3 regions of the Labrenzia sp. C1B70 genome follow, and region 3 is predicted to be linked to each of the others. Evidence: riboswitches for the same ligand, from Rfam matches in the RefSeq annotation. Region 3 holds a riboswitch; each other region holds the start of a gene.
The links. Region 3 has a riboswitch for thiamine pyrophosphate ahead of thiO (glycine oxidase ThiO). Riboswitches for the same ligand answer to the same signal wherever they lie in the genome.
Positions count from the first base shown of each region.

Region 1 (9,993 bases), on a different contig from region 3:
TTGTGAAGCTGTGGCCAGTACCAGGACCGCCGCAGACGCCAGCCATCGGCAATGTCGCCGACCAGATAGATGGTCTCGGCTTCATTGTCCTTCAGAAAGTCCAGCAGCATCTCCGCCTGACAACCGCGCGTGCCAAGATGGACGTCGGAAATAAACAAGGCCCGGTAATGCCGCGATGCCTCAGCGGTAGACATAGCACTTCTCCAAATTCCCTTTGGAGCGCTATAGACGCGATTCAAGTATCACTATTATGACAAACGGCGTGACTTCCCCGGGCCTGTTTGTTTTCCAGCTTAATGATTAACACCGGCACGGATCGGGTATTGGCCTCCCTCACTTCATTCCGTTGCTTCACGAACATCTTGCCGGATGCTGACCGGCTCCATATGTCCCTGACGGCATTTGACAGCATCGGGTTTTGCCAGCCACAAAGCATGTCCAACCTGCATCAAGGAGAACGTTCATGGACCTCGGCCTCAAGGGCAAAAAGGCAATCATCTGTGCGTCAAGCCGCGGCCTCGGCAAGGGCTGCGCCGAAGCACTGGCGGAAGCAGGCTGCGACATAGTCCTGAACGGACGTAACGAAACGGTTCTGGAAGAAACCCGCACCCTGCTGCAGAACCGCTTCGGCGTGAGCGTTGCCGCCATCGCAGCGGATGTTTCCACACGGGAGGGACAAGAAGCGCTTCTGGCGGCCTGCCCGGATCCGGACATCCTGGTCAACAACAATGGTGGCCCGCCCCGGCGCGACTATTCCGAGCTGGACCGTGCGGCGCTGATGGAAGGTGTGGTGCAGAATTTCGTCACCCCCATCGAGCTGATCCAGGCGGTTGTTCCCGGCATGAAGGAGCGCGGTTTCGGCCGCATCGTCAACATCACTTCGCTTTCGGTAAAGATGCCGATCGAAGGTCTCGATCTGTCCAGCGGTGCTCGGGCGGGGCTCACGGCATTCCTGGCCGGCGTCTGCCGCCAGCTTGCCCCCCACGGCGTGACGGTCAACAACTTGCTGCCCGGCAAGATGGACACCGACCGTCTGAGAGGCGGCTTCGAGCGCACCGCGCAGCAGTCAGGCAAAAGCATCGAGGATGTCCGGGCGGCACAGGCAGCGGAAATCCCGGCAAGACGTTTTGGTTCAGCCGAGGAGTTCGGCCAGACCTGCGCTTTCCTGTGCTCTCGCCACGCCGGTTACATCACCGGCCAGAACATCCTGATGGATGGCGGGCTCTATCCGGCGGCGTTCTAAGGGCCTGCCGAAACAAATAAGGCCGGAGTGATTCCCCCGGCCTTGTTTGTTTTTATCAGCGGATTTCCGCTCAGTAGGTGTATCTGAGCGCGGCCGAGATGATGTTCACCTGGCTGTCGACCTTGCCTGTGTATGTACCGATATTGGAATTGTAGTCCTGGTGGTTACCCGAGATATCGATCTTGGTGTCGGCTGGTATCAGGTGTGAGTAGCCGATGTCGAAAGCGAGATTGTCCGACGGAGACCATGTCATACCGGCCGACAACCACAGCCGGTCGTTGTCCGGCAAACGCGTGGAACGAATGGCCTCGTCGATCGGCGAAAGCTCGTAGCCGACACCTGCACGCAGGGTAACCTGCTGGTTCCAGTTGTACTCGCCACCCACCGAGAAGAACCAACCGTCGTCGTAGTTGAATTCCAGGTTTGGCAAACCCGTCGGATTGGTGGTTGCCGTGCCGCCATCACTGCTCGGATGAACTGTCTTCAGGCGGGACCAATTGGTCCATTCAACCGTACCGGCGATCTTGAAGGTATCGTTGATGCGGTGACTTGCCGACAGAGTAACGGTTTCCGGCGTGACGACTGTCGCCTCGATGCCTGCACGATTGCCCGCGAAGGAAACCGGGGTCATGCCGGCAAAAAAGCGCCCGCCCGGGTTGATGTAGGACCCGTCGAGATTGTTGGCGACCGCGGACCGGTAGCCAAGACCGATCTCGGTCCCCTCCCAAGGCCGCACAGTCAGGCCCGCGGTGACGCCAATGCCGTAGCCTTCCCCCTTGAACTCGGTCGTCGCCGCAGAGGTGGAGAACGGATAGGCCGATTTCAGCCGGACTTGCAGATATTGCGCCTGGACCCCGACACCGACAGCGAACATGTCGTTGATCTGATAGGCGATGGCCGGATTAACGTTGACCGAGAACACTTCGGATGACCGGGAATAATACTGGCCTGCCCAGTTCTGCTCCGGTTTGGTGCTAAGCCCGAACGGCGCATTGACGGCAAGGCCGAACACCACTTGATCATTGAAGCGGTAAGCTGTGTAGGTGGACGGTACCCAGGCATCCGATGCAATGTCGCCGCTGCCCGCTGTGCTGCTGGTCGCACCATTGACGGTTGTCAGTGCTCCGGGCGTAAAGGTTCCGTCGATATCGGACTCAGGCATGATGAAAGAACTGTGCGATTCAATCGTAAGCCCTTTGCCCGCACCAATCAGCGTTGCCGGGTTCCAGAACATCGAGGAGATGGACTCACCCGTCGTTCCGTTCCCCGCGAAAGACATTCCTTGATAATAGGCACTCTGCTCTCTAAGTGCGAACCCACCTGCGAACGCAGAACCTGCAACCATTGATAGAGCTACAGCTGTAGAAGCAAGTAGAACTGATTTCTTGTTTACCCACGGCATTGAGTTTCCTCCCATCCCCTAGCCACCGGATGCTTGATGACAACCTGAGACAGGGTTTTAGGAGAATGCCGTCCGTTTCAACTGAATATTTACGTCAGTTATGCGGTCGTTTTTTCATGCTGCAATGCGAAATGCGCGGCTTTTCTGGTAGGTATTGCTGCGTAGACATTCAAAACACTTCAAAAACGACAGGTTCAGAGTCTCTTCGTCATCGCACCGACACACTTTCAGACATTTGCCTAAAAAACAGGCACCCGAAATGTCAGTTTCCGATAACGTAATTTAACGGTGAATCGTTGCGGCTTTGCCACAGGTTTCGTGACGGAATGTGGATCTTTTGTAGGACAAGTTCCTTGATATTCCTTGGTAAAAACGCCAATCACCTTTCCTAACGGAAATCGCGTCGGCACACCGTTGCGCGGTAGCCTTTCCTTTCGAAATTGAATTTTTGTCAGGAAGTTTGTCAGCAGGCGACGCGCCACTGTCCGGCCAATTACAGCTTTTCCGGCAAGGCAGGTTGCAAGCTGCGAACCGGTCGGTTGCACCGGCTCGCAGAAAGAGATGGTCCAGGACCGCACTCCATTCCTTGTTTGCAGCCTCAAGCGGCAAGCCTAGCTGTCGCGAGCTTCGAGGAAGCGGCGCATGGCAACGTCACTCCAGGGGGCAAGGCGTGCCCGCGCAGCCATATGACTGTCGTAGATCCTCTGGCTAAGCGCATCCTTGCTCGCGAACTCGGACAGCACGACTGCCGAAGTCTCCCGCAAAGCATCCAGAACGTCGTCCGGATAAGGACGGACGGTAACGCCGTCCTCTTCCTGCAGGAGCTTCAGTGCGCCTGCATTCTCCCAATCGCTTTCTGCAAGCGAGCGGCCGTTTTCTGCCTTGCAGGCCTCCAGAACGATGGCGCCAAGGTCTTCCGGCAGACCTTCCAGCGCCACCTTGTTGAACAGCGCTTCACCGGTGCCGTTGGGTTCATGGAACCCCGGCGTGTAGTAGGACTTGGCTGCTTTCTGGAACCCCATTGCCCTGTCCGACCAGGGACCCAGGAATTCCGTCGCATCCAGCACGCCGCTGTCCAACGCCTGGAACAACTCTGCAGGTGGCAGGCTGACAGGCGTCGCCCCAAGCCGATGCATCACTTCGCCGCCAAGGCCCGGCATGCGGATCTTCAGTCCCTTGAGATCGTCAAGAGTGTTGATTTCGCGCTTGAACCAGCCCCCCATCTGGACGCCGGTGTTGCCGGCCATTACGGGCCTTAGTCCGAACGGGGCATAAAGTTCGTCCCAAAGCGCCTGGCCGCCCCCCTGCTCAATCCAGGTGATATGCTCATGCGGCAGCAAACCGAAAGGGATCGCGGTGAAATAGACCGAAGCCGGGATCTTGCCCTGCCAGAAAAACGAGGCCGTGTGCGCCATCTGCGCCGTCCCCGCCGAGACCGCCTCGAACACGCCCAGAGCCGGCACCAGTTCCCCTGCAGCATAAAGCCGAACGCGCAGGCGACCACCGGACATCAGCTCGATCCTGTCGGCAATGCGCTGCGCCGTGACCCCGGGCCCCGGCAGGTTCTTTGGCCAGGACGTGACCATCTTCCATTCCAGCGTCGCCTGCTCCTGCGCCACCGCCGGGGCGGCCAACGCGCTTGCACCGGCGGCGGCGGAAGCCCCCAGAAGTCCGCGACGGCTGATCCGTCCGGTTTCTGTCTTTGGCTGATCGGTCATCTCACTTGCTCCAGAACGCGTGGAAATGATGGACTGGCCCGTGACCACTGCCAATGTGAAGCGTGTCGGCAGCGGCGATGGCGGCCTGAATATAGGACTTGGCGGACCTGACGGCCGCTTCCATCTCCTGCCCCTTGGCAAGACCCGAGGCAATCGCGGATGACAGGGTGCAACCGGTGCCATGCGTGTTGTCGGTGTTGATCCGCTCTGACCTGAGCCAGACCGCATTGCCGTTGCGATCCAGAAGCAGATCAGCGCTATTCGCGCCAGACCCGTGCCCGCCCTTGAGCAGAACCGCATTGGCTCCAAGACCGAGCAGACGTTCTGCCTGCGCCTGCATTTGCGTTTCGTCCGCGGCAACGTCGCCCTGCAACATGCGGGCAGCTTCATGCAGGTTCGGGGTAACAATATCGGCCAGCGGCAGCAGCAAGGCAATCAGCGTGTCGACCGCACTGTCGGCAAGCAACGGGTCACCGGAGGCAGCCACCATCACCGGGTCAAGCACAACCGGGCCTGTCTCATGTGTCCGAAGCCCTTCAGCTACCACCTCGATCGTATCGACACGCGACAGCATGCCGATCTTTGTCGCCTTGACGGCAAGGTCCGAAAAGACGGCCGTCATCTGGGCCCGCACGAACTCCGGCGGCACATCATGGATGGCGCTGACACCAAGCGTATTCTGCGCCGTCAGGGCTGCAATAACACTGGCACCAAAGACGCCGTTTGCGGAAAAGGTCTTGAGATCAGCCTGAATGCCGGCTCCGCCGCCGGAATCCGATCCTGCAATGGTTACCGCAATTGCGGTCATGGGAACCTCCTGGGAGTAGATGCCGAAAAGCCTGCGTCAGCCGGTCTTGAGACGGGCTTCAATGTCGCGGTCAGTCAGGCAATAGAGTGCGTCGAGCAACTCCGGCACCAAACTGCCTGGCCCGCCTGACCGGCTGGCCGCGATTTCGCCGGCAATGTTGAAGACGGACAGTCCGCAAGCAGCTGCAAGCGCCCTGTCCTTTTCGATGCTCAGGAACGCCGCCAGAACAGCACCGCCGGCACAGCCGGTGGCCGTCACGCGTGACATCAGTGGATCGCCGTTGCGCAGCAGGAAATCCTCGCCACGGCTCTCGACCCTGTCTTCCGGGCCAGTGACCGCAAAAACCGTTCCGGCCTCGATCAATGCATCGGCATCTGCCCGCTCCGGCAGGAGAGCGTTGAGTTCTTCCGGATTGAGCCGCACCAGATCCGGCTTGAGGCCCAGCAGATCGCGCGCATAGGCGCAGCGCACGGGAGACCGGTTCACGAAAACCGGATCGACACAAACCGGACGTCCGGCAGTCCTGGCAGCTTCGATTGCTAGCGGAATGGCCGCACGGCGTTCCTCGTCAAGGGTGCCGAGGTTCACCAGCAGTGCATCAGCCCCGCCGGCAAAGGCCGCAACTTCCTCCCGCGCGATGGTCATGGAAGGAACCGCGCCGAGCGCAAGCAACACATTGGCGGTGAAACTCTGGGCGACCGCGTTTGTGATGGCGTGAACGCGCGGCGTTTTCTGCCGCACCCTTTCCAGAAGGGTGAAGACCTGTTCGGCGCTCAGGGCCTGCGTGGAAGCAGCAACGGAAAGGCTCATGACGGCTCTCCTGCGACAGAAAGCCCGTTGCCGGTATTCCGGAAAGGACGTGTTGAAGGGAGTGGTGTGTGCATCATGATCTCAAATCCCTCCGCCGGTATCAGCCGGATCAGGTTCAAGGAGTTGGCAGGCCGCCTCTCAGCCCGGTCCAGGATGGCCGGGCACCCCCATGAGATGATTGCACTGCTAACAAGCCGGCCGTGCGATTGCAAGACCCGGCTTGTGCAGAGCGGCTACTCGGCAATTGACTGGCGGGAGGAGATAGGCGATGTCCTAGTCTGCTTTCGTGAATCTGTTGCCCGGCATGTTTGGCTGACCGAACAGCCCGGCTGATGGTTCAGGTGACACGTTCACCCCCTTCAAACACCAACTGCCCGGAGCGCCCCATGGTACCGTTTTTCGTGATGATCAAATGCCAGTTGGGCAAGACCTACCAGGTCGCCAATGCGATCGCCGATGCGGAAATTGCGTCCGAAGTCTACTCCACCTCCGGCGACTACGATCTTCTGGTGAAATTCTATGTCGACGACGGTTCGGACATTGGCCACTTCGTGAACGAGAAGGTCCACCCGATCGACGGCATTCAGGACACCAAAACCATCATTACCTTCAAGGCCTTCTGAACTCAGACCCGGAAATTTCCATGAAACTCATTAAAATCGCCGCCCTTTGCCTGCCCCTCGCTCTTGCTCCGATCGGCTCGACCGCGTCCGCGCAAGGCATGCCGCCGGAGCAGATCAAGCAGATCCTGGACCTGACCAAGGCCAACTGGGTGTCATTCCGCGACTGGCAGGGCCAGGAGCTGATCTATTTCACGCACCTGGAATCCTGGAAGTGCGGCATCGACTATGTCTTCTACGGATTAAACGACGACCCGATTGAGCAGGAATGGCAACTGGAAGCCTGTGACCCGGACAACCAGAATGTCGTTCTGAAGGACAAGCCCTATCTGGAGCTGCCCCTGGGGTCGGCCCAGTCGATCAGCGTGCAGCTGATCTTCAAGGACGGCACCAAGAGCGCTGTTGAGCGGTTCGAATACAAGTCGCAGTAGGGCCGATTTCGGAAGCCACCCGCATTCGCCGTCATTCCGGACAAGCGCAGTAAAGCTGCGCGCCGATCCGGGATCCAGCGCATCAGCGTGAGCAAAGCGAACTCTTCTCTCTTTGTCTAATGCCGCGCCTAAGGCGCGAAATAAGTGCTGGATTCCGGATCTGCGCACAGCACTGCAGTGCTAGTCCGGAATGACGGGGGAAGACAGCGGGACCTGCCCTCTTGTCTCCCCCTACGAACGCGAGGGCGATGACGCCCGGCGTGCCTTTGTCCGGTCCAGCCCGAGCTTGTGCTCGCGGTAGATGACGAAAATACCGGCGGCAATCACGATCAGCGCCCCCAGCACCACTGCTGGCAATGGCGTTTCGCTGAACACCACCCAACCGACAATGATCGCCCACAGCATGTTGACATAGTCGAACGGGGCAATGGTGGAGGCATCCGCGAACCGGTAGCTCTGCGTCAACAGGATCTGGCCGACACCACCCGCAAGGCCGATCAGCAGAAGCAGACCTGCCGTGGGCAGGTCCGGAATGATCCAGGCCTGACCCGGCAGCAGAAAGCCCAGCGGCAGCGTGAGCAGCGACAATACGGACGACATGCCCGCAAACCAGGTAACGATCGTGGACGTGCGCTCCGTCTCGCACAATTTGCGCACGGTGATCATGGCGAGCGCGGCAAAGCCGGCTCCTGTCAGGCCGATCAAGGCCCCGATCATCGAGTTGCTATCCAACTCCGCGTCACCCAGATGCGGTGACAGCACAACCAGAATGCCGACAAAGCCGACACCGACTGCGCTCCAGCGATAGACCCGCACCTTTTCGCCAAGGAGCAGAAACGCCAGCACCACCACGAAGAGCGGCGATGCAAATCCGATCGCCGTCGCATCCGGCAAGGGCAGCAGAGACAACGCGGTAAAGCCGCAAACCATCGCCGTCAGGCCGACGGACGCCCGGGTAAGATGTCCCAGCGGGTTGGCCGTTCTAAAGGCGAGCCCCAGCTCCCGGCGCATCGCCACCATGATCAGCACCGGAAACAGCCCGAAGAAATTCCGTGCGAACACAAGCTCACCGATCGGCACCGTCTCGGCGGCGATCTTGAGGGCCGTTGCCATGACGAAGAACACCATGGTGGAGGCCACTTTCAGCGATATTCCGATAAGAGGTGCCTGCCGGGTCATCCCGGTGGGCGCCGGAGGTCCGGAGAAACGGGACTTCTGGCTCAAGAACGCCATGACAACTTCCAGGCCCGGCGCTCTTCATGAAGCCACGGGCGGTGCGTCGGACCGCGGAACCGCCGGGACAGAAAACTGGCTTGAACGTCTTGCGCAGACCTGACCTTAAGCTTGCGCCCCCGGTTCAGGAGTGGTGCCGCCGGCAACCGCGAGCTCCCGCTCGGCAATGGAGACCTCAAAGCCTTTCAGACGTTTGTAGATGGACAGGAGCTCGATGATCGTCGTCCAGGAATTCACCAGGAACTGGAAGGACGAGGACACCTGGCTGAAGGCCGTCAGGATTTGCTGCACGATACCAAAGGTGATCTTGCCCACCACAATCGTCGGAATGAGGATGAAATAGGAGAAGATGTTGTCCGACTGAAGGTAAATGCCGCGGGCCAGGTTAAAATAGAGATAGTGGAAGTAGAGCCGGAAATAGTTTTGACGGACAAAACCGAACAGCTCGCGCAAGGTCGCCGGATTGGCGCGATCTTCATGATCTTCCCCGTACACAAGTTCCTTACGGTAGGCTGCCTCAACGCGCTGGTTGTGGAACTCCAGTCCGGGCAGCTTGATTCCGACAAGGCCGAGCAAAACCGTCCCAAACAGCGACCAGATGATTGCCGCGGTGAACAATGGCGCCGGAATTTCGCCTACGATCGGCAGGGACGAGACATGACTTGAAAGCGCAAACAGCACCGGCAAGAAGGCAATCAGTGTCATGATCGAGTCGATGAATGCAACGCCAAGCCCTTCCATGATGGAAGCAAAGCGCATCGTGTCTTCCTGAATACGCTGCGAGGCACCTTCGATGTGGCGCACATTCGACCACTTTTCGACGTAGTAGTCGTTCATCGCCGTGCGCCAGCGGAAGACGTAGTGGCTGACGAAGAAGCGCGTGAAGATATAGAGAATGACCCAGACCGATGTAATCTGCGCGAAGATCAGCATCAGGTTGTAGAAGTCTGCTGCGGTGACACCGCTTTCCTCTCCATTGAGCGCGTTTTGCAGCGTATCGAAGAACGGTCTGCGCCAGTTGTTGATCGCGACTGACACCTGAACGCTGTAGTAGGTCATGAAAATGATCAGGGACGAGCCCCAGATCGACCAGATCTGCCAGCGGTGGTCGCGAGAGAACATCCACCAGAAACCGCCGAAGAGCAGCGTGCAGATGCCGTAATAGATATAGAACCAAAGAAAATCAGGTGTGACGAAATAGGGCAGCCCGATGGGTGGTTGCTCACCCTGTGGCGGCGTGCCGAAGCCCAGTGTTTCTGTCAGTCCTTCAGCAAACCCGTACCAGGCAAGGATTGCGGCGAGTGACCAGAGGAAGGCAGACAGGAAGAAAAGTTTGGGCTTGGGAAAGAAGGACTGAAACAACGGGAGGATCCTATTTCTTGAAGCGGAAGGATTCGCGCCACGCACCGATGAACCGCAAGATTGCGGCAAGAACCGGATAATTCATACGTTTATTTAAAAGAAACCACAGACACAATCTTGAGAACCGGGCTTTACCGGTGTCAACTTGCTGCCTGAAAGATAAAAGGCGCCTCGAAAGGGCGCCTTTTTCAGTTTCCGTTATTTTGCTGCCTGGATGGCTTCCCACACGCGAAGCGGGGTTGCCGGCATGTCGATCAGCTCGCTGACCCCTGCTCCGTCCTTCAGCGCTTTCTGCACTGCATTCATGACTGATGCACAGCCGCCGATGGTTCCGGCTTCACCCGCGCCCTTGATGCCCATGGCATT
Region 1 is NZ_AXCE01000012.1:539,754-549,746, forward strand. Features, by position in the region: gene Q666_RS50770 (UDP-2,3-diacylglucosamine diphosphatase) at 1-194, opposite strand, end outside; gene Q666_RS50775 (SDR family oxidoreductase) at 464-1,243, shown strand; gene Q666_RS50780 (OmpP1/FadL family transporter) at 1,314-2,660, opposite strand; gene Q666_RS65940 (hypothetical protein) at 2,885-3,223, opposite strand; gene Q666_RS50785 (TRAP transporter substrate-binding protein) at 3,257-4,363, opposite strand; gene thiD (bifunctional hydroxymethylpyrimidine kinase/phosphomethylpyrimidine kinase) at 4,365-5,171, opposite strand; gene Q666_RS50795 (hydroxyethylthiazole kinase) at 5,208-5,981, opposite strand; TPP riboswitch at 6,050-6,160, opposite strand; gene Q666_RS50800 (Lrp/AsnC ligand binding domain-containing protein) at 6,368-6,604, shown strand; gene Q666_RS50805 (hypothetical protein) at 6,625-7,032, shown strand; gene Q666_RS50810 (DMT family transporter) at 7,264-8,265, opposite strand; gene sbmA (peptide antibiotic transporter SbmA) at 8,371-9,627, opposite strand; gene Q666_RS50820 (xanthine dehydrogenase family protein molybdopterin-binding subunit) at 9,826-9,993, opposite strand, start outside.
Region 1: it holds a riboswitch for thiamine pyrophosphate, as region 3 does, so the genes downstream of both, Q666_RS50795 (hydroxyethylthiazole kinase) here and thiO (glycine oxidase ThiO) in region 3, are expected to answer to the same signal.

Region 2 (9,993 bases), on a different contig from region 3:
AGCAAAGCTGTGCCCACAACGGGTCGCTCGCAAGGCCCGACAGGCTGCTCCACAACATGATGGCGACACCTGCAACACCCAGCACCACACCGGCAATCCTGTTGCCCTGAAGCGTTTCCTGTTTCGTCAGCAGACCAGCCACGATCACCGTGAAGACAGGCGTCGTTGCATTCAGGATGGATGCGAGGCCCGCACCGATTTCTGTCTGTCCGAGAAACAGGAGAGAGAAGGGAATGGCGTTGTTCAGCAGTCCCATGACCAGAAACGGCACGGCATATTTTTTCTCCAGCCGGTTCAACATGCCACGATGCCAAAGGATCATCAGCAGGACCGTGCAGGCAATGGAAACACGCAGGAATACGAGAACAAACGGCGGGATTTCGGCAACCGCCACCTTTGCGAACAAAAAGGACCCGCCCCAGATGGCGCCAAGGACGGTCAGCATGATCCAGTTACGAAGTGGCATTGCACGATCTCTGATTGAGTGATGTTTCTCAGGTAGCACCCCACCGGAACGAAGAACACCCGAAACGCGAGTAGAGGACTGGTCGCTTGTGAGGATGGGGTGTGATGCTTTGCGACGACCCTTGTTCGTTGGGCCGCCAAGACGGGTGAGGTGAAGGCGGGCATAGTCCGGGCTACCCTCCTGCTTTCGACGACGAATTGCGGCCGCCTGTCCGTTTTGTCTGTGCAAGCGTCGGTCCTGGGCTTGCGCAGTCGGTTCACTCCGGCAACAGTATCGAGGCCGCGTTTTCTTCGGCTGCTCGGAAGAGTTCTTCATTCATGGCCCAGGTTGCCCCCGCAGCGGATTCCAGATCGCTTGCCGGACGTTTGACACCGTTGCTGGTTGCTGCCGCTTGCCTCCTGGGTGCGAACGGACTTTCCGTGACAATGATTTCGGTGCGTGCCAAATCGGAAGGCATGTCCGATGCGCTCATCGGGTTGCTGGGCTCGTGCTATTTCGGCGGCATGATCGTCGGTGTGCTGCTGACACCTTTTCTGATCGCGCGGGCAGGGCACATTCGCGTCTTTTCCACGCTGGCTGCAATCAGCGCCATCGCCATTCTGGCGATTGCCTTCACACCTGCCGGCTGGCTCTGGATGGTCGTGCGTCTGGTGAGCGGGGCGGCTTTTTGCGGCACGACGATGGTTCTGGAAAGCTGGCTCAATTCCATCGCCACCAATTCGTCCCGCGGGCGGATCCTTTCCGTCTACCGGATAGTCGACATGATCGCCGTCATGGGCAGCCAGTTCATGCTGCCCGCGTTCGGTCCGCTTGGTCCGGATATTCTGATCGTTCTGGCCATCCTGTTCTGTTTCGCGCTGGTGCCGATCTCCCTGACAAGTGAGCGCAATCCCGCAGCGCCGCCCGCGCGGTTCTTCGATCCGCTCATGTTGTGGCGCGTGTCTCCGGTCGCCCTTGTCGCCGTCTTCACCATCGGCCTTACCAACGGTGCGTTCCGCATGGTTGGCCCGGTTTATGCGGAAGGAATTGGACTGGGGCTTGAAACGGTTGCCGCGTTCATCGCGATCTGGGTCTTTGCCGGGGCAATCTTCCAGTATCCCGCAGGCTGGCTGTCCGACCGGCTCGACCGGCGTGTCGTGCTCGGCGTCTTTACCGTCGGTGCCGGGCTGGCCTGTCTCTTTATATCGGGGTCTTCGACCCGGCTGGAGCTTTTTGCAGGCGTCTTCCTGTTTGGCGGATTTGCCCTGCCGCTCTATTCGCTTTGTGCGGCCCATGCCAACGACAACGCCGAGCCGGGGCAATTCATCGATGTGGTGGCAGGGCTCACGCTTGCCTATGGCGTGGGCGCCATGGCGGGGCCGTTCATTGCCTCACTGGTTATGGAGCAATTCGGCCCCTCGGCCTTCTTCCTCTATACCGCCACACTGCACCTGTCGCTCGTGGTGTTCATCTTCGCACGGATCGTCAGCCGGGACGCTGTTCCTGCAAGCAAGCGGCATCGCTTTGTCTGGCTGTTGCGCACGTCGCCGATGATTTTCAGGCTTGCGCGCAACGACAAGCCGGATGCAGGTGAACCGCCAGCTAAATAATCTGCCGTCGCGACATTGCCGCAAATGCAGTCTAATCCGGGAAAAGTTCGTTCAGGTGCACGTCATGACTGGTCAATTGTCACAGGGGTGACCGGGCCGATCAGGAGAGCTGGCAAAAAAACCTGCTTTTGGCTCTCAATCTCCCTGCGGAGACTCGCATGAGCATGGAAACCTGTCTATAGTCCGCGCCGTTTGCCCCGGTCCGGTTGCCGGGGCTTGTCGTGTTGGCACCCCGGACAAGTTTCGGATGGTGCGGAAGCTGCTTCAGGAGAGCAAAGTCTAGATGGCGAATGTGGTTGTTGTCGGTTCGCAATGGGGTGACGAAGGCAAAGGCAAGATTGTCGACTGGTTGTCGGAACAAGCCGATGTCATCGTAAGGTTCCAGGGCGGGCACAATGCCGGTCATACCCTTGTCATCGACGGTGTCAGCTACAAGCTGTCTCTCCTGCCGTCCGGGGTTGCACGCGAAGGCAAGCTGTCCGTCATCGGCAACGGCGTCGTGCTGGATCCGCATGCGCTGGCAGAGGAAGTCGAACGCCTCAGCAAGCAGGGCGTCGTGGTGACGCCGGAAAGCCTGCGTGTTGCCGAGAACGCAACGCTGATCCTGTCTCTGCACCGCGAGCTTGATGCGTTGCGCGAGAATTCCAACACCGGAACGCGCATCGGCACCACCAAGCGCGGTATCGGACCGGCGTATGAAGACAAGGTTGGCCGCCGCGCTATCCGTTTGATGGACCTGAAGAACCTTGCCACTCTGCCAGCCAAGATCGACCGCTTGCTGACGCACCACAATGCGCTGCGCCGGGGTCTTGGCCAGGATGAGGTTTCCGCCCAAGCGATCTACGATGAACTTGCCAGCGTTGCGGACAAGGTCCTGCCCTACATGGACAAGGTCTGGTACCTGCTGGACGATCTGCGCCGTCAGGGCAAGCGTATCCTTTTCGAAGGTGCACAGGGCGCGTTGCTCGACATCGACCACGGCACCTATCCCTTCGTGACGTCGTCCAACACGGTCGCCGGCCAGGCTGCGGCAGGCAGTGGCCTTGGCCCGAATTCGATCAACTATGTGCTCGGTATTACCAAGGCCTATACGACACGCGTCGGTGAGGGCCCGTTCCCGACCGAACTGAAGGATGAGATCGGCGAGTTCCTCGGAACGCGCGGCCATGAATTCGGTACGGTTACCGGCCGCCGCCGCCGCTGCGGGTGGTTCGACGCTGTGCTGGTGCGCCAGACCGTCTGCACCTCGGGCATCACCGGCATCGCGCTGACCAAGCTGGATGTTCTGGACGGTCTTGATGAAATCAAGATCTGCATCGGCTACGAACTGGACGGCGAGCGCATCGATTATCTGCCGGCTTCGCAGGGTGCCCAGGAGCGCGTGAAGCCGATTTACGAAAGCCTGCCGGGCTGGAAGGAATCGACCGAAGGTGCTCGCACCTGGGCCGATCTGCCGGCGCAGGCGATCAAATATGTGCGTCACGTCGAAGAACTGATCGGTGCTCCGGTCGCTCTTCTGTCGACAAGTCCGGAACGGGACGACACAATTCTTGTGCAGAATCCCTTCCAGGATTGAGATCTGTGACGTTAGAAGCACATTATTAAGGACTGCGGTTGCGTGCTGCGAATCACCGCACGCAACCACCTTTCGTTTTCGGCGTTCCATGTGTGTGCCGAACAAACAATCTGTGTTAGGAAAAGGGTACTGCGAGGTTCTCTGTCGCGGCGAAGTTATTGAAGAAATAGCACCGGTTTTCGAAAAACTTGCTATAAGCCTGAGAATGAAACGAAATCTCGGGCCCGCAGAACAGATCCTTGCAGTCGGCCGGTAGGCAGGAAGATGGCTGATTACTATTCAATTCTGAAGAAAACGATCGCGTCTTTACCTGAAAACAATGGTGCTGCACGCAGAAGCGTTTACAGCCGTGCGCGCAATGCCATCGTCAATCAGCTGAAAGCCTATGAACCGCCGCTGGCGCCGTCCGAGATCACGGCCGAGCAGCTGCGTCTGGAAGAAGCCATTCGCAAGGTGGAAGCCGAAGCCGCCCGCGAAAGCCTCGGTCTCAGCCCCACAGTTCCGAAGGTCGAAACGCCGCCCCCGGCGCCGCAGGTTTCCGCGCCGCCCGTGACACCGCCTCCGGCTGAGCCGGTGGCAGAGGCTGCGCCGGAAGCGCCTGCGCCTGCACCACAGGAACCTGAAACAACTGCAGCACCGGTGGTGGATACCCCGGCTCCGTCGCCCTTGAAGGAAACCCTGACACAGGCCGAAGCGCTTGGCATCGCGGCCAGCCAGGCTGTTCACCACGCCAAGGAAGCTGCCGACCCGGGCGCTGCGCCTGTGCGCCAGGAGCCCTCTTTCGGCGGACCTGTGCAGCCGGAACAGACAGATGATGGCCTGTTCGAGCCTGCAGATACCGCTGGTGCGGCCGATCCCGCCGATCAGGTTTATCCAGGCGAGGAAACAGCCAAGCCGAAGGACAAGTCGGCCTCCAAGAAAAGCCGCTCCAAGCGCGCCAAGCCGAGTGCTTCGGATGCGCTGCGCGGTGATTCATCCGGCAGCCGCACCGTTCCGATCGTCATTGCTGCGGGTGTCCTGTTGCTGGTGCTCCTGGGCGCCGGAGCCTATTTCCTGATGCCTGCGGGCGATGAGACGGCCGATAGCGGCAACGTGCCGGTTGCGTCTTCTTCGCAAACGCCTGTCGATACGCAGCCGGACACCACGCCGGAGCCTTCGACCGCTGCCCCTGCCGGAGAAGGTGAAGAGCCTTCGAAAAACACCGACCGCCTGTTGAACGAAGGCGAGACGGATGTGGTTGCCCCGGATGCACGCACGGTAACCACGACGACGATTACCGGACAGTCTGATTCGCCTGCGCCGGCCGATACACCGCAGGTCGATACACCAGCTTCCGCTGCGCCCGAACCTTCCCAGCCGTCCATCGTGACGAGCGGAGAAAACGATCAGTCTTCTGCGACCACCGAAAGCCCGATTGCGGTGCCGGAAGACAATCTCTCGGCCATTTCGCCGGACGAAACTTCACCGGCTCCGTCCGCTACGGCTGCGGATTCCTCGGTGCAGCGCTCTATCCTTTACGAAGAAGGGGAAGAGTCCGGCGGTGCCGGAACGGCTGCGCAAGGCGCTGTCGTTTGGGGTGTCGATGAAGAAACGAATCTGGACGGCAAGGCTCTCGCGGTTCTGAGCGCCTCCATTGAAATCCCCGAGCGGGATGTGAAGGTCGACATTCGCATCAAGCCGAATGACGATACTTCCTTGCCCGCCAGCCATCTGGTCGAGATCAAGTACGAGTTCCCGGAAAACTTCGCTCCAGGTGACGTCGTCAACGTGCCAGGCCTGGTCATGAAGCCTACGGAAGAAGCTCGTGGCGATGCGCTGATCGGCGCTTCCGTGAAAGTGTCCCCGGGCTTTTTCTGGATTGCCCTTTCCAGCTTGCCGAACGAGCAGCAACGCAATCTCGCCCTGCTGCGCGAACGCGGCTGGATCGACATTCCGATGCTTTACGAAAACGGCAAGCGCGGCATCCTGACCCTGGAAAAGGGAACCGCCGGTGCAGAAGCCGTAGAAAAGGCGATCACGTCCTGGCAAGCCGGCTAAGCGCCAACCTGCCTCCTTTCAAAATCTGAAGAAGCCGCCTCACGGCGGCTTGCCTTTTTCCGTCACACAAGGCATGGTCCGGCTTGGTCCGAGGGGTGTTCCGGTTACCGGAGCTGAGATGGCGTAATGCCGAACCCTTAGAACCTGATCCGGGTCATGCCGGCGAAGGGACGGAATCCTTAGCCTATTCCCGGATCTCCATTGTCATTTTCGGCTTGTCCGAAGACGGGAGATCCTATGCGTACTTGTCTGCGACCACTGCGGTCGCCGCACATCCGAATGCCGGTATCGGCTTTCATGCGTTCCTGTTGGCCAACGGCGGCGGGGACTGCGGGATGATGGCGTTTGCGAAAGCTGTTGCCAGGACCATACTCGGCCTGCTGCTGACTGTCGTTATCTGGGCGGCAATCGTCCGTGTGTTCGACACCCAGCATTATATCCTGCCGGGTCCGGACCGCGTCTTTACGGCCTTTGTCAAACACGCAGGCTTCCTTCTGCATCATGCCGGCATCACCGCCTATGAGACGGTGCTCGGGTTTGTGCTGGGGGCAGCCGCCGGGGCATTGCTTTCCGTTCTTTTGTGGCTGTTTCCGATTGCTGCAAGGTTCGCCATGCCGCCCATTCTGGTGACGCAGGCCCTGCCTGTTTTCGCAATCGCGCCGATCCTGGTGCTCTGGCTCGGTTTCGGGCTGGCCTCCAAGATCGTCGTCATCATCCTGGTCATCTTCTTCACGGTCACATCGACGTTTTTCGATGGCCTGCAGCGGCTTGACCCGGGTTTGTGCGATCTCGCCCGGCTTTATCGTCTGTCTCGCCTGAAGGAACTCTGGTTCTTTCGCCTGCCGTCAGGCTTGCCGGCGTTTGCCTCCGGCCTGCGGGTGGCCGCGGTGTTCGCTCCCATGGGGGCGATCATCGGCGAATGGGCCGGGGCAAAAGGAGGCCTTGCCTTCATCATGCTTCAAAGCAGCAACCGGATGCAGGCGGACATGATGTTCGCCGCCCTGATCCTGCTCGCGGCGATGGTGCTGATCATGCGCTTTGCCGTGAACCATCTCACCCGACTTCTTGTTCCCTGGCAGCCGCTCACCTAGCTGCCGCTCTACGGAGGACCTCATGAAAAAACAAATCCTGTCACTCGCATTGGCGGCCGGGCTGCTGGCATCGGGGCCGGTACAGGCCAGTGAGAAACTGACCTTGCTGCTCGACTGGTTCATCAATCCGGATCACGCGCCGCTGGTAACTGCGCAGACCAAGGGTTTCTTCGAGGCAGAAGGCCTCGAGGTTGAGATCATCGAACCGGCGGACCCGGCAATGCCGCCGAAACTGGTTGCTGCCGGGCAGGGCGATATCGCGGTGTCCTATCAGCCGACGCTTCATGCGCAAATCGAGGAAGAGCTGCCGCTGAAATGGATCGGTACGCTGGTGGAAACACCCCTCAATTCTCTCATCGTGCTCAAGGACGGCCCGATACAGGAACTGAAGGACCTCAAGGGGAAGAGTGTCGGCTTTTCCGTGTCCGGCTTCGAGGACGCGATGCTGGGCCAGATGCTGCGTTCGGCCGGTTTGACCATGGATGATGTCGAGCTGGTGAACGTCAATTTCGCGTTGTCAGGCTCTCTGCTTGCCGGTCAGGTGGATGCGGTGATCGGCGCATATCGCAATTTCGAGCTCACCCAGCTCGAAATCGAAGGCAAACCCGGCAAGGCTTTCTTCCCGGAAGAAAACGGTGTGCCGATCTTTGATGAGCTGATCTATGTCGTCAACAAGGACAAGACGGACGATCCACGCTTCGCCAAGTTCCTGGCAGCCGTGGAAGCGGCCACCATCTATCTGAGCAATCACCCGGAAGAAGCCTGGAATGCCTTCATAGAAGCGTATCCGAACCTCAATGACGAGCTGAACAGGCGGGCATGGTTCGATACGTTGCCGCGGTTCGCCAAGCGTCCGGCTGCACTTGATGAAGGCCGCTACCAGCGCTTTGCGGAATTCATGGCCGAAGCCGGTCTGATCAGCAAGGTCGTGCCGGTGGAGAGCTACACAGCCGAAATCCGCTGAACATCAGCTTAGGCAAAAGAAAAGCGCCGGAGCATAGCTCCGGCGCTTTTTTTGGTTCTCTTTGACCGAGTGCCTCAGGCGGCGGGCTGGTCCATTGTGCGGGCGCTGTTGCGCACGGCTTTTTGAACCTTTTCGAAAGCGCGAACCTCGATCTGGCGGACGCGCTCGCGGCTGACACCGAATTCGCCCGAAAGGTCTTCCAGCGTCATCGGGTCTTCGGCCAGGCGACGTGCTTCAAAGATGCGCCGTTCACGCTCGTTGAGCACGTCCATCGCGTCGTTCAGCATCTTGCGACGCATATCCAGCTCTTCCTGATTGGCAAGCAGGGTTTCCTGACTGTCGCTTTCATCGACAAGCCAGTCCTGCCATTCACCGGCATCAGCTTCCGCGCGCACGGGCGCATTCAGGCTGGCATCGCCGCCCAGACGGCGGTTCATGGACACCACTTCCTCCTCGGACACCCCGAGTTTGGTGGCAATCTCAGAGACCTGATGCGGCTTCAGATCGCCTTCGTCCAGCGCCTGGATCTTGCCCTTGAGGCGACGCAGGTTGAAGAACAGGCGTTTCTGGTTGGCCGTGGTTCCCATTTTCACGAGGGACCATGAGCGCAGGATGTATTCCTGGATAGCCGCCTTGATCCACCACATGGCATAGGTCGCGAGCCGGAACCCCTTGTCCGGTTCAAAGCGCTTGACCGCTTGCATCAGGCCGACGTTGCCTTCGGAAACGACTTCTCCGATCGGCAGGCCATACCCGCGGTAACCCATGGCAATCTTGGCGACGAGGCGTAGATGGGAATTGACTAGGCGTTCTGCAGCTTCAGGGTCTTCATGCTCTTTGTAGCGCTTGGCGAGCATGTACTCTTCCTGCGGCTGAAGCATTGGAAACTTGCGGATCTCGTCCAGATACCGGCTGAGACCGCCTTCCCCTGCTGTAAGCGTCGGAACGTTCTGGGCCATAACATGCACCCCCTTTCGTCAAGTTTGCGACCCCTTCCTCCCGCTGCCCCGCAGTGATACGCAAGCAAGCCATTTTTGAGGGAAGGCGGACGCACAATAGTGTCCGTACAGGCACACAGAAGCTTCTAATATAGGTCCAAATTGGTCGATTGCATGGTCAGAAAACGAAAACGCATCCTAAAATTTTTGTAATCCGGACAAAAGATTTGCGAAATCATCCGGGTAAGGGCTCTCAAAGCGCAAGGTTTTACCATTTGCCGGGTGTTCGAAAGCCAGCAGGCCGGCATGCAGGGCTTGCCTGTGAAAACCGTTCACGAGGCTTTTGAGCGGCTCATCGAGCCTGTTTGCCTTTGTCTTGAAACCCGATCCGTAATCATCGTCACCGATCAGCGGATGGCCAATGTGGGCCATGTGCACGCGGATCTGGTGTGTGCGTCCGGTTTCAAGGCGGCATTCCAGCAGCGAGGCGAGCGCAGGCTGTTCGGCGTTGCCGAAGCGCTCCTTCACCTGCCAGTGGGTAATGGCGTGGCGGCCGGAAGTCTTGACGACGGCAATCTTCTGACGGTTTGCCTGTGAGCGGGCCAGATTGGCGTTGATCGTGCCTTTCAAGCCGGAGGGTGCTCCCCAGACCAGAGCCGAATAGGCGCGTTCCAGCGGTCCGGTGCGGCCGTGGTCGGCAAACTGGGCTGCAAGGCCCTTGTGGGCCTGGTCGGTCTTGGCGACGACAAGCAGTCCGGAGGTGTCCTTGTCGACCCGGTGAACGATGCCGGGGCGCTTCACGCCGCCGATGCCGGAAAGGCTGTCACCGCAATGATGGATGAGTGCATTGACGAGGGTGCCGGTCCAGTTGCCGGCGCCAGGGTGGACGACAAGCCCCGCCGGTTTGTCGACCACGATAAGGTGTTCGTCCTCAAAGACGACCGAGACGGGGATGTCCTCACCCTTGGGCTCGGGGTCTTCCGCCTGCGGCAAAGTGAGGGTCAGGGCATCGCCTTCATTGACCCGGTATTTCGGCTCCACTATTTTCGCGCCGCCGACGGTGACGTCCCCGGACTTGATCAGGGACTGGATCCTGTTGCGGCTAAGGGCTTCCAGATGAGCCGCCAGCACCGCATCCAGCCGTTTCCCGGCATCGGCTGCATCAACTGTTAAACTGAAATCCTGGTCCAGACCGGCCGGATACTCGAGGGAATTGTCTGTCATGTCACAACCTGATTATCGGGATGAGGGGCCGGGTGAAAAGCCGCTTGATCCTGCGGCCGAACGCATCCAGGCCAAGCTGAAGCGTCTGTTGCTCGGCTCGTCCCTCGT
Region 2 is NZ_AXCE01000010.1:218,801-228,793, forward strand. Features, by position in the region: gene Q666_RS46885 (DMT family transporter) at 1-466, opposite strand, end outside; gene Q666_RS46890 (MFS transporter) at 784-2,055, shown strand; gene Q666_RS46895 (adenylosuccinate synthase) at 2,339-3,631, shown strand; gene Q666_RS46900 (hypothetical protein) at 3,896-5,668, shown strand; TPP riboswitch at 5,750-5,856, shown strand; gene Q666_RS46905 (ABC transporter permease) at 5,914-6,759, shown strand; gene Q666_RS46910 (ABC transporter substrate-binding protein) at 6,782-7,723, shown strand; gene rpoH (RNA polymerase sigma factor RpoH) at 7,798-8,682, opposite strand; gene Q666_RS46920 (RluA family pseudouridine synthase) at 8,860-9,885, opposite strand; gene Q666_RS46925 (hypothetical protein) at 9,884-9,993, shown strand, end outside.
Region 2: it holds a riboswitch for thiamine pyrophosphate, as region 3 does, so the genes downstream of both, Q666_RS46905 (ABC transporter permease) here and thiO (glycine oxidase ThiO) in region 3, are expected to answer to the same signal.

Region 3 (9,993 bases):
GGTCAGGTGTGTCACCTGGAAAGGTGGGCATTCGGGGCCTCTTTGGTTCTGGTTCGGGTGCGAGCGTTACGTTTGGCTGCGCGACCGTGGAAGCGGCGCTTACATGACAGGTATCCGGTTGCCTTTTCAAGGTATTGGTTTGATAAATCCCGTGCCCTTGACCACTCGGTTGAGGATCGCGGTGTTAAGGGACTGAATGGCAGGTTTCGCAGACAAGCTCAGGCATTTGCTTGGATCGGCTGCAATGTCGGCAGACCGGACGGGCAGGGGAGCGCAATCCAGGTCGAGGCCGGGGCACCGTTCCAAGGGCCCGCGCTGGGCCGAGCCGGACATGGAAACTCTGTCTGAAGGAGGCGAGCCCAGGAGGCCCGGCCTGCCAACCCGCGCGTCCAGATCTCGTAAACGTGCTCAGGTGACGCCGTACTACATCTGGGGAACCCTGGCGTTGCTGGCTGCCGGTTTCGCCGTTGGCGGCCTGTTCCTGCACCTTGCCGGGCAAGGGAGTGAGGAAAGCGTTGCAACCGCCCCCTTGATGCCTGATCCGCTTTCTTCCCTGCAGTCTCCGGCCAAGCAGGTGCTGCTGGCTCCCGAACCGGAACTGTCCGCGGAGCTGAAACGCAGCTTCCTGGGTCAGCCGGATCAGCTATGCGACGAATTACGGTCTCTGGGGCTCGGAAATCCTGGCTGGAGCCGGGCACCTTTCAGTGAAGGCCGCTGGCAATGTGCATCCGACCTGGTGCCCTTGACCACACCCAGCGTCGACTACGGTTCGACAACTCTTTTCTTTCTGCTGCGCGGCCCATCGGAAAAAAGCATCGATTATCTGCGGCTGAAGCTGGTGGTGGAAGATCCGCGCCAGATGCAGATCGGCCTTGATGCGGTCTGGCTGGTGATCGACGCCCTGTCGCTTCGGTATGGCTGGACGGTTCCGGAAGTGTTTCGCGAGGCGGTTTCCGGGTTCAGGCAACTGGAGACGACCCACAGAGGCGTGCGGCTGTCGGTTTCGCCGGAAGATCCAAATCTGACGGGTGACCCGCTGGCAAGCCAACGGCTCAACATCATTCTGGACTTTGGCGAGCCGGACCTTATCCGGCCCGCCGACAGGTTTGAAAAAGCACCGCCACTGGAAAGCGGCTGGAGTGTCAGGGCCCCGGACGGTCAGGCAAGGGAATAAACTCTTCCGCATCGCCGGGTACCGTATCGAAACGGCCAAGACGCCAATCTTCCTTGGCCTGCTCGATGCGCTCTTTCGATGAAGACACGAAGTTCCACCAGATATAACGCCGGCCGTCCATCGGTTCGCCGCCAAGCACTACGAAACGGGCCGGCACGGGAGACGTGTTTTCGATCACCAGATGATCACCCGGTTTGAACACCAGCAGCTGGGCTGGATCGAAATTCTGGCCGGCGATGGTGATCTGGCCCGAGACCGTGTAAAGGCCGCGCTCTTCCCACCCGGCATCCAGCGGGATCTTCGCTCCCGGTTCCAGCGTGATATCGGCATAGAACATGTCGGACGCTGTCTTCACCGGTGCCTTGTGGCCATAAAGCTCGCCCGCGATAAGTTTGACTGAAGCGCCCTTATCGGCAAATTCCGGCTGTTCTTCTGTGCCGTGGTGCTGGAAGGTCGGGTCGGTCTCTTCCAGGTGTTTGGGCAGGGCCACCCAGCTCTGCAGGCCGAACAGGGGACGTTTTTCCTGCAGGCGTTCCGGCCTCTCACGTTCGGAATGCACGATGCCCTTGCCGGCGCTCATCCAGTTCAGAGCACCGGGGGCAATTGCAATCTCCGTTCCAAGGCTGTCACGATGATACATCTCTCCTTCGAAGAGATAGGTAACTGTCGCCAACCCGATGTGAGGATGCGGGCGCACGTCGATACCGCCACCGACCAAAAGCTCTGCCGGGCCCATCTGGTCGAAGAAGATGAAAGGGCCAACCATCCGCCGCCTGGCAGACGGCAAGGCACGTCTTACCGAAAATCCACCGAGGTCGGATGTCCGCGGTACGATGATCGTTTCAATCGGGTCACAGCTTGCAGCATTTCCCGGTACGGGATCAGGGCAATTCAACCAGCTCATCTGCCTCTCCATCAAAGAACATTCTGTCTTGCAAACTAGATAGGGCCAGCGAAGCCGAAGTGTCCATTGAACAGTCTGTTTCGGGTTTTCATCCCCTGCACAATCTGTATAACGACCGGCCCTTCCTTGCTTTTGTTTGGTGCGACATGAAACGCGTGATGATCGTTGGCGGCCCGGGCTCGGGCAAAAGCACGCTTGCCGTTGCCCTTGGGCGGAAAACCGGATTGCCGGTCTATCATATGGACAAGATCCACTACCGCTCCGGTTGGAACGAGCGGACGCGGGAAGAGAAAGACCGGCTGACGCATGAGGTCCATCTGAAGGATGTGTGGATCTTCGAGGGCGGTCATTCAAGCACCTATGCGGAACGTATCGAACGTGCCGACACTTTCATCTGGCTCGATGTCCCGGTAACGCGCCGCATATTTCGAGTGCTGAAACGGTCGGTGAAATACAATGGGCAAAGCCGTCCGGATCTGGCCGAGGGCTGCCCGGAGCAGTTCAACTGGCAAACTGTTGAATTCCTGAGGTTCATCTGGCGAACGAGACACTCCGCCAGAGCCAAGCTGGAGCACATCTACCGCGAACCTCCGGACCATCTGAAAGTCTATCGGTTCAACCCCCTTGCCGAAATCGACGATTTTCTGGCGCGCCCCTGGCAACAAGGATGAAGGCTCATCCTGTCTCTTGACAGGTGCGCCTGACGGGCGGCACAACAGGGGTTCACCCGGGGTGCCTCCAGAAGAGGCTGAGATACTGCTGGCGCACTTGCGCAGTGCAGGGACCCGACGAACCTGATCCAGGTCATGCTGGCGAAGGGAAGGTGTTCTCGGCCAACTGCGTTCGCCACGGCAATGCTCCAACCCGGCCACCTTTCCAAGCCGAATGTCCGAAATGCGGGACCTTTTCCGGTTCTTGCGGAGATCCGTTGAATGCAAGCGGGCTATCAGACATTCCGTGATGTCGAACGACTGACGTCCACCCTGGCAGGAGAGGAGGAATGAAGGTCGGTATCAAAGGGGCGGGTGTCGCCGGTCTGGCACTGGCACATGAGCTTGTCTCGCGCGGTGTGCGGGTGGAGCTGCTGGAAAAACACAAGGATCTCACCGCCAGTGCCTCCTGGCTCGCAGGCGGCATGTTGGCGCCATGGTGTGAGCGGGAAGGTGCCGAGGAAGATGTTCTGCGGCTCGGGCAAGCCTCCATTGGCTGGTGGAGCAAGGTTCTGCCGGGGCAGGTCCGGCACAATGGCACGCTGGTTGTTGCCGCGCCGCGCGATACCGGCGAGTTAAGTCGCTTTGCTTCTCGAACCAGCGGCTTTGCCTGGCTTGAAGCTGACGCGCTGGGCGCACTCGAGCCGGACCTCGCAGGCCGATTTGCAAAGGGGCTTCATTTTGCCGGAGAAGCCCATCTCGATCCGCGGCGGGCCCTCACGGCATTGCGGGCAAAGGTGTCTGAAAGCGGTGCAAAGGTGAGGTTAGAGGCGCAGCACTTCACCGCGGCGACCGATCTTGTCGCCGATTGTACCGGCATGGCCTCGCCGGATCCGCATTTGCGTCCCGTACGCGGTGAAATGCTGATCCTCCACGCGCCGGATGTCTCGCTTTCGCGGCCGGTGCGTTTTCTGCACCCGCGCATCCCGGTCTATGTGGTGCCTCGTGACAACGGTGTCTTCATGGTCGGGGCAACCATGATCGAAAGCGGTGACCAGGGAGCGGTCAGTGTTCGGTCCACCATGGAACTTCTAAATGCCGCCTACAGCCTGCATCCGGGATTTGCCGAGGCAAAGATCATCGAAACCGGGGTGGGCCTTCGCCCGGCATATCCGAACAATCTTCCTCGTCTCACGTTTACCGGCAACACGTTGTCAATGAACGGATTCTACCGGCACGGCTTCCTGCTTGCTCCGCATTTTGCCATGGAGGCGGCAGGCAGGATCGTGCAACACCTTCAGGAGATGTCCCTTGAAGCTAACCATTAACGGCGAACCTCAGGAAGTTGTCAGCGCGACGCTGGCTGCGCTTCTGGACGAACTTGCCTATGACCATGAGTTTCTTGCAACGGCACGCAACGGCGATCTGGTTTGTGCTGAAGAACGAACCGATTGCTTCCTTCAAGCTGGCGACCGTATCGAGATCCTGTCGCCGATGCAGGGAGGATGACGCCCATGTTTGAAGTTTATGGCGAAAGCGTTGCGTCGCGTTTCCTGCTTGGAACTGCCCAGTACCCATCACCCCAAATTCTGTCGGACGCGGTGAAGGTATCCGGGGCTGAAATTCTGACGGTGTCCCTTCGGCGCGAAACGGCAGGAAGTGGCGGAGGCGGCCGGTTCTGGGACCTGATCCGGGAACTGAACGTCAAGGTGCTGCCCAACACTGCGGGATGTCATTCGGTGAAGGAAGCCGTCACCACCGCAAAAATGGCACGCGACCTTTTTGGAACCGACTGGATCAAGCTGGAAGTGATCGGTCATCACGACAGCCTGCAGCCGGATGTCTTTGGCCTAGTTGAAGCCGCACGTATCCTGAGCGATGACGGCTTCAAGGTGTTTCCCTATACGACGGACGATATTGTCGTCGGCGAACGGTTGCTTGAGGCGGGGTGCCAGGTGTTGATGCCCTGGTGTGCGCCAATCGGTTCGGCGAAAGGGCCGGTCAATCCGGATGCCCTTCGTGCCTATCGCAGTCACTTCAAAGGCATCCCACTTGTTGTGGATGCCGGTCTTGGCAGACCGTCCCATGCGACCGCTGTTCTGGAACTCGGTTTCGATGCGGTGCTGCTGAATACGGCTGTGGCAAAGGCCGGAGACCCTGTCGCAATGGCCAAGGCCTTTGCAGTTGCAATTGAGGCCGGTCGCCTGGCCTATGAAGCCCAACCCCTGGAACCTCGCGACATGGCGGTTCCTTCTACCCCGGTTCTCGGAATGGCGGTGTTTGAATGAAGCTCGATCCCTTTTACCTCATCGTCGACAGTTCCGACTGGATCGAGCGGCTGGTTCCGCTTGGCGTCAAACTGGTTCAACTACGCATCAAGGACGCGAGCGACGAAGTCCTGCGCAAGGAAATCGCAGCATCCAAGAGCGCTTGCGAGAAGCACGGCTGCCAACTTGTCGTGAACGACTATTGGCAGCTCGCGATTGAGCTGGACTGCGACTTTGTCCACCTTGGTCAGGAAGACCTTGCTGACGCCGATGTCGGTGCCATTCGCAAGGCGGGGCTGAAACTTGGCGTTTCGACCCATGACGGTGAGGAACTGGAAACCGCTCTTTCTGTCGAGCCCGACTATGTCGCGCTGGGGCCTGTCTATCCAACGATCCTGAAAGAAATGAAATGGGCGCCCCAAGGCGTTGAAAAGGTTGGTCGGTGGAAGCGGCAGATCGGCGAATTGCCGCTTGTTGCTATCGGTGGCCTCAATCCGGAGCGTCTGCCGGGTGTGTTCGAGAACGGTGCAGATATCGCAGCCGTTGTCACCGACATCACCCGGAATGCCGACCCGGAAGCGCGCACCAGGGAATGGATAATGGCGACAGATCCCTGGCGGTAGGTTGGGTGCGTTTCGCCTTCGGCCTGGCTAAACGAATATCGCCTTGTCGCGCGCGACTTGATCGCGCAGAAAATCCTGTGCCGCGGCGACATGGCGGAGAGGGCGCGAACTTTCATGTGTCACCATCCAGTAGGCCCGGTGAAGCTTTATCTCCGGGAGAACGGCGATCAGGTCGGTATTATCGCGCGCGATAAAATCGTGAAGTATGCCGATACCGGCGCCGGACCTGACTGCTTCGGTCTGGCCGAGTGCGGAGGCGATTTCAAATCGTGCGGTCCAGTCTTTCAGGATCTCGGTGCCGTAGTTCAGCGATGGCGAATAGAGCAGGTCTTCCACGTAGCCAATAAGATCGTGGTCGATCAGATTGCTTGCGGAGGCAGGTGTTCCCCGGCTTTCCAGATAGGTTTTTGACGCATAAAGGCCGAGCGAATAGTCGACGAGCTTGCCGGCAACCAGCCTGCCTGTTTCCGGCCTGTCTATTGTCACGGCGATATCAGCTTCACGGCGGGAGAGCGAGAAGGAGCGGGGTACGGGAACGAGCTGCACCGTCAGTCCTGGATGTTTTTCCGTGAGCTTGCCAAGCCGGGGCGCAAGATACGCGACACCGAAACCATCGGGCGCACCGATGCGAACGGTTCCGGAAATTTCCGGCGTGTTGTTTGTCAGGTCGGCTTCCGCTGCCACCGCCTCGGCTTCGATCCGTTCTGCCCGGTCAAAGAACCGGCTGCCGGCTTCCGTCAGAAGGCAGCCGGATGTTGATCTGTCGAAGAGGCGTGTGCCGATGCTGTCTTCGAGGCTCGTCAGCCTGCGCGCCACCGTGGCGTGATTGAGGCCGAGACGGCGCGCTGCCGCCAGGATTTGTCCTGTTCGAGCGATCGCGAGAAAGATGCGGATGTCGTCCCAATTCATGTCGATTTGCTTTCCGCGATGACCAGCCACTCCGATTTGTTTTTTTCAGCTGATGTCAGATACAAGGCACGATGCCGCCGCGTTCATGTTGTTGAGATCACGCCTTGCTGCACACCGGCTTTTGGTAGAGTTTCAGCCGGGATGACAACCGAGGGGGATTGGACCTATCGTTTGTCTCAGACGCTTCGTGGCGTTTTATTGCATAACTTCAAAAAACGCACAACGGGTCCGGAAATCTGGTTCTTGTTTGTAGCAAAAATAAAAGTCAAAAAGACATCATCTCGGACGCTCGCCCAAAATCCTTTTGGCTGGTGTCAGGACATATTGGGAGAAACGCGACATGCGGAAGATCGGTCATTTTATCGGCGGCAAGTACGTGGAGGGAACCTCCGGCCGCTTTGCAGACGTCTACAATCCGGCTACCGGTGAAGTCGAGGCGCAGGTCGCCCTGGCCAGCCAGGCCGAGATGGACGCGGCAATTGCCAATGCTGCTGCCGCACAGCCTGCCTGGGCTGCCACCAACCCGCAGCGTCGCGCTCGCGTGATGATGAAGTTCGTAGATCTTCTCAACCGCGACATGGACAAGCTGGCTGAAGCTCTTTCCCGCGAGCACGGCAAAACGATTCCGGACGCCAAGGGCGACGTTATCCGCGGTCTGGAAGTCGCCGAGTTCTGCATTGGTGCGCCGCATCTCCTGAAGGGTGAATTCACCGAAGGCGCCGGTCCTGGCATCGACATGTACTCCATGCGCCAGCCGCTTGGCGTCGTTGCCGGCATCACGCCGTTCAACTTCCCGGCCATGATCCCGATGTGGAAATTCTGCCCGGCGATCGCTTGTGGCAACGCCTTCATTCTGAAGCCGTCCGAGCGCGATCCGTCCGTGCCGATCATGCTTGCTGAACTGATGATCGAAGCCGGTCTGCCGGAAGGTGTTCTGAACGTCGTCAACGGCGACAAGAGCGCGGTCGATGCAATCCTGGACGACGAAACCATCCAGGCTGTCGGCTTCGTCGGTTCCACGCCGATTGCCCAGTATGTTTATGCCCGTGCAACTGCATCCGGCAAACGCGCCCAGTGCTTCGGTGGCGCAAAGAACCACATGATCATCATGCCGGATGCCGACCTTGATCAGGCGGCCGATGCTCTGATTGGTGCGGGTTACGGCGCGGCCGGCGAGCGTTGCATGGCTGTTTCTGTTGCCGTGCCGGTTGGCGAAAGCACCGCAAATGCACTGATCGAGAAGCTTGCGCCGAAGGTGGAAGCACTGAAGATCGGGCCGTACACGGCTGGCAATGACGTCGACTTCGGTCCGCTGGTGACCAAGGAAGCGCTTGCCCGCGTAAAGGGTCTCGTCGACCAGGGCATCAAGGAAGGTGCGAAGCTGGTTGTCGATGGCCGCGATTTCTCCATGCAGGGCTATGAGAACGGCTTCTTCATGGGCGGCTGCCTGTTCGACAACGTCACCAAGGACATGGACATCTACAAGACCGAAATCTTCGGTCCGGTCCTGTCCGTGGTTCGCGCAGAGACCTACGAAGAAGCTCTCGATCTGCCGCTCAGCCACGAATACGGCAACGGCACTGCGATCTTCACCCGTGACGGCGACACCGCCCGCGACTTCGCGTCCCGCATCAACATCGGCATGGTCGGCATCAACGTGCCGATCCCGGTGCCGCTCGCCTACCACACTTTCGGCGGCTGGAAGAAGTCCGGCTTTGGCGATCTTAACCAGCATGGTCCGGACGGGTTCAAGTTTTACACCCGCACCAAGACCGTGACCTCCCGCTGGCCGTCAGGCCTGAAAGACGGGGCCGAGTTCGTGATCCCGACGATGAAATAATTCCTCCCGGACCAAGTCCGGTCTGGCGCTCCCGGCTTCGCCTGGAGCGCCTCTTTTTTGTCTTGTAAAATGATAAAAGATGAATTTTATTATTTATTATGAAATGCGTGTGGAGATCTCTCATGCCTCAGATAATTCCGCCTGTCCTTTTCGGCCTGTTCCTGTTGTCGATGGTCCCGGTTACGATCTTGTGTCCCGGTTCGCCCATGCTTCCTGCACCGTTCCAGTAGACCGGTTTGGCAGTCGTCGCTCTGGGATTGTTTTTCCTCAAAAAGGGGCATGGCACGTTCCTTTCGCAAGAAACGGAAATCCATACGTTCCGGCAACCAACCCGCTTGGTGACCTCCGGAATCTACGCGCTTTCGCGCAATCCGATGTATCTTGGGTTTTTGTTGATGCTGCTCGGGGTCGCTGTCTGCACCAACGAAGCATTGAACGTCCTTTTCGCAATCGTCTTTTTTCTGGCCGCGCAGTTTTGGTATATCCCGATTGAGGAGCGGAACGCCGAGAAGACGTTTGGCCAGCCTTACCTGGACTACAGAAAAAGTGTGAGGCGCTGGCTTTAGAAATGGCAAGACCGAAGGTTGAAAACGCCGAAATCCGGGAGAGCCTGCTGCAGGCTGCGGAAAACCGCTTGCGGCGGCAAGGTTCGCCGCGTTTTTCCGTGACTGATTTGGCGGCCGATTGTCGGATGTCGCAATCGAATGTCTACCGGTTTTTTCCCAACAAGGCGGCTCTCATGGCCGGCTTGGCGGAACGCTGGTTCGCAGACGTGGAAGTTGCGCTTCAGGTGGAAATTTCAGCTGCGGAAAGCTGGCAATCGAAACTGGCAGCTTTTGTCAGGGGGCAGCTCGTAATCAAGTCAGAAAGGTTTGACGACGATCCGGACCTGTTCCGGGCCTATCTTACTCTGGCTGGAGAGCATCCCGAACCTGTCACCATGCACGCGAGCAGATTACGGAAAATGCTGGAAGGGATCCTTGGCGCCGTATTTGAAGGACGCGAACTGAAAAGGGCGTGCGAATTGGTTGAAGACGCAACGCAACTGTTCAGGGACCCGTTTCTGATTGCCCGCCTTAGGCCAAGGTGCACGGAAGAACGCGCCGAAGCGGTTCTCGCCGCGGTGCTTTCCGAATTGGAGCATCGTCTCGTGCGATAGCTGTCACCGCTAACCTCCGCTAAAGGCACTGGCTGTTAGACGCAGCAGCTGCCTTTCTCGGGCGTTTGTTGGAAACAAGGCCTGCCCAAAGCCGTCTTCTGGAGATTCAGGAGATAAATTCATGAACGAAGATCTCACAAGCGTCCTGAAAACCTCTTGTCAGGATTGTGCATCCGGTGAAAGAAAATAGGCATTTGCCGGCGCAGTACTGCGCCGATACCAGTCGCCCTTGCATGGCATTCCCATTGCCACCGTGGCAATCTGCCTCTTGAATTTGGGCGGACGGGGCGACACTAAACGGCTGATGACAATAAAAAGGGAAAAGATCGGGACGGTGCTTGAGGGTGAGGGGCAGGACAGCGGAGCAGCAGCTGCTTTCGGCTGGCCGGACAAAGGAGAAAGCCGCAGCCTGAAACGGGCTGGTCGGCTGCTGGCCGTATCTGATCTGCTGTGGATCGCACAGGCCG
Region 3 is NZ_AXCE01000006.1:342,809-352,801, forward strand. Features, by position in the region: gene Q666_RS43285 (class II aldolase/adducin family protein) at 1-31, opposite strand, end outside; gene Q666_RS43290 (DUF6030 family protein) at 332-1,174, shown strand; gene Q666_RS43295 (pirin family protein) at 1,143-2,078, opposite strand; gene Q666_RS43300 (DNA topology modulation protein FlaR) at 2,225-2,749, shown strand; TPP riboswitch at 2,797-2,917, shown strand; gene thiO (glycine oxidase ThiO) at 3,079-4,056, shown strand; gene thiS (sulfur carrier protein ThiS) at 4,040-4,237, shown strand; gene Q666_RS43315 (thiazole synthase) at 4,243-5,016, shown strand; gene Q666_RS43320 (thiamine phosphate synthase) at 5,013-5,618, shown strand; gene Q666_RS43325 (LysR family transcriptional regulator) at 5,646-6,527, opposite strand; gene Q666_RS43330 (CoA-acylating methylmalonate-semialdehyde dehydrogenase) at 6,868-8,367, shown strand; gene Q666_RS43335 (isoprenylcysteine carboxylmethyltransferase family protein) at 8,604-8,933, shown strand; gene Q666_RS43340 (TetR family transcriptional regulator) at 8,936-9,526, shown strand; gene cydD (thiol reductant ABC exporter subunit CydD) at 9,831-9,993, shown strand, end outside.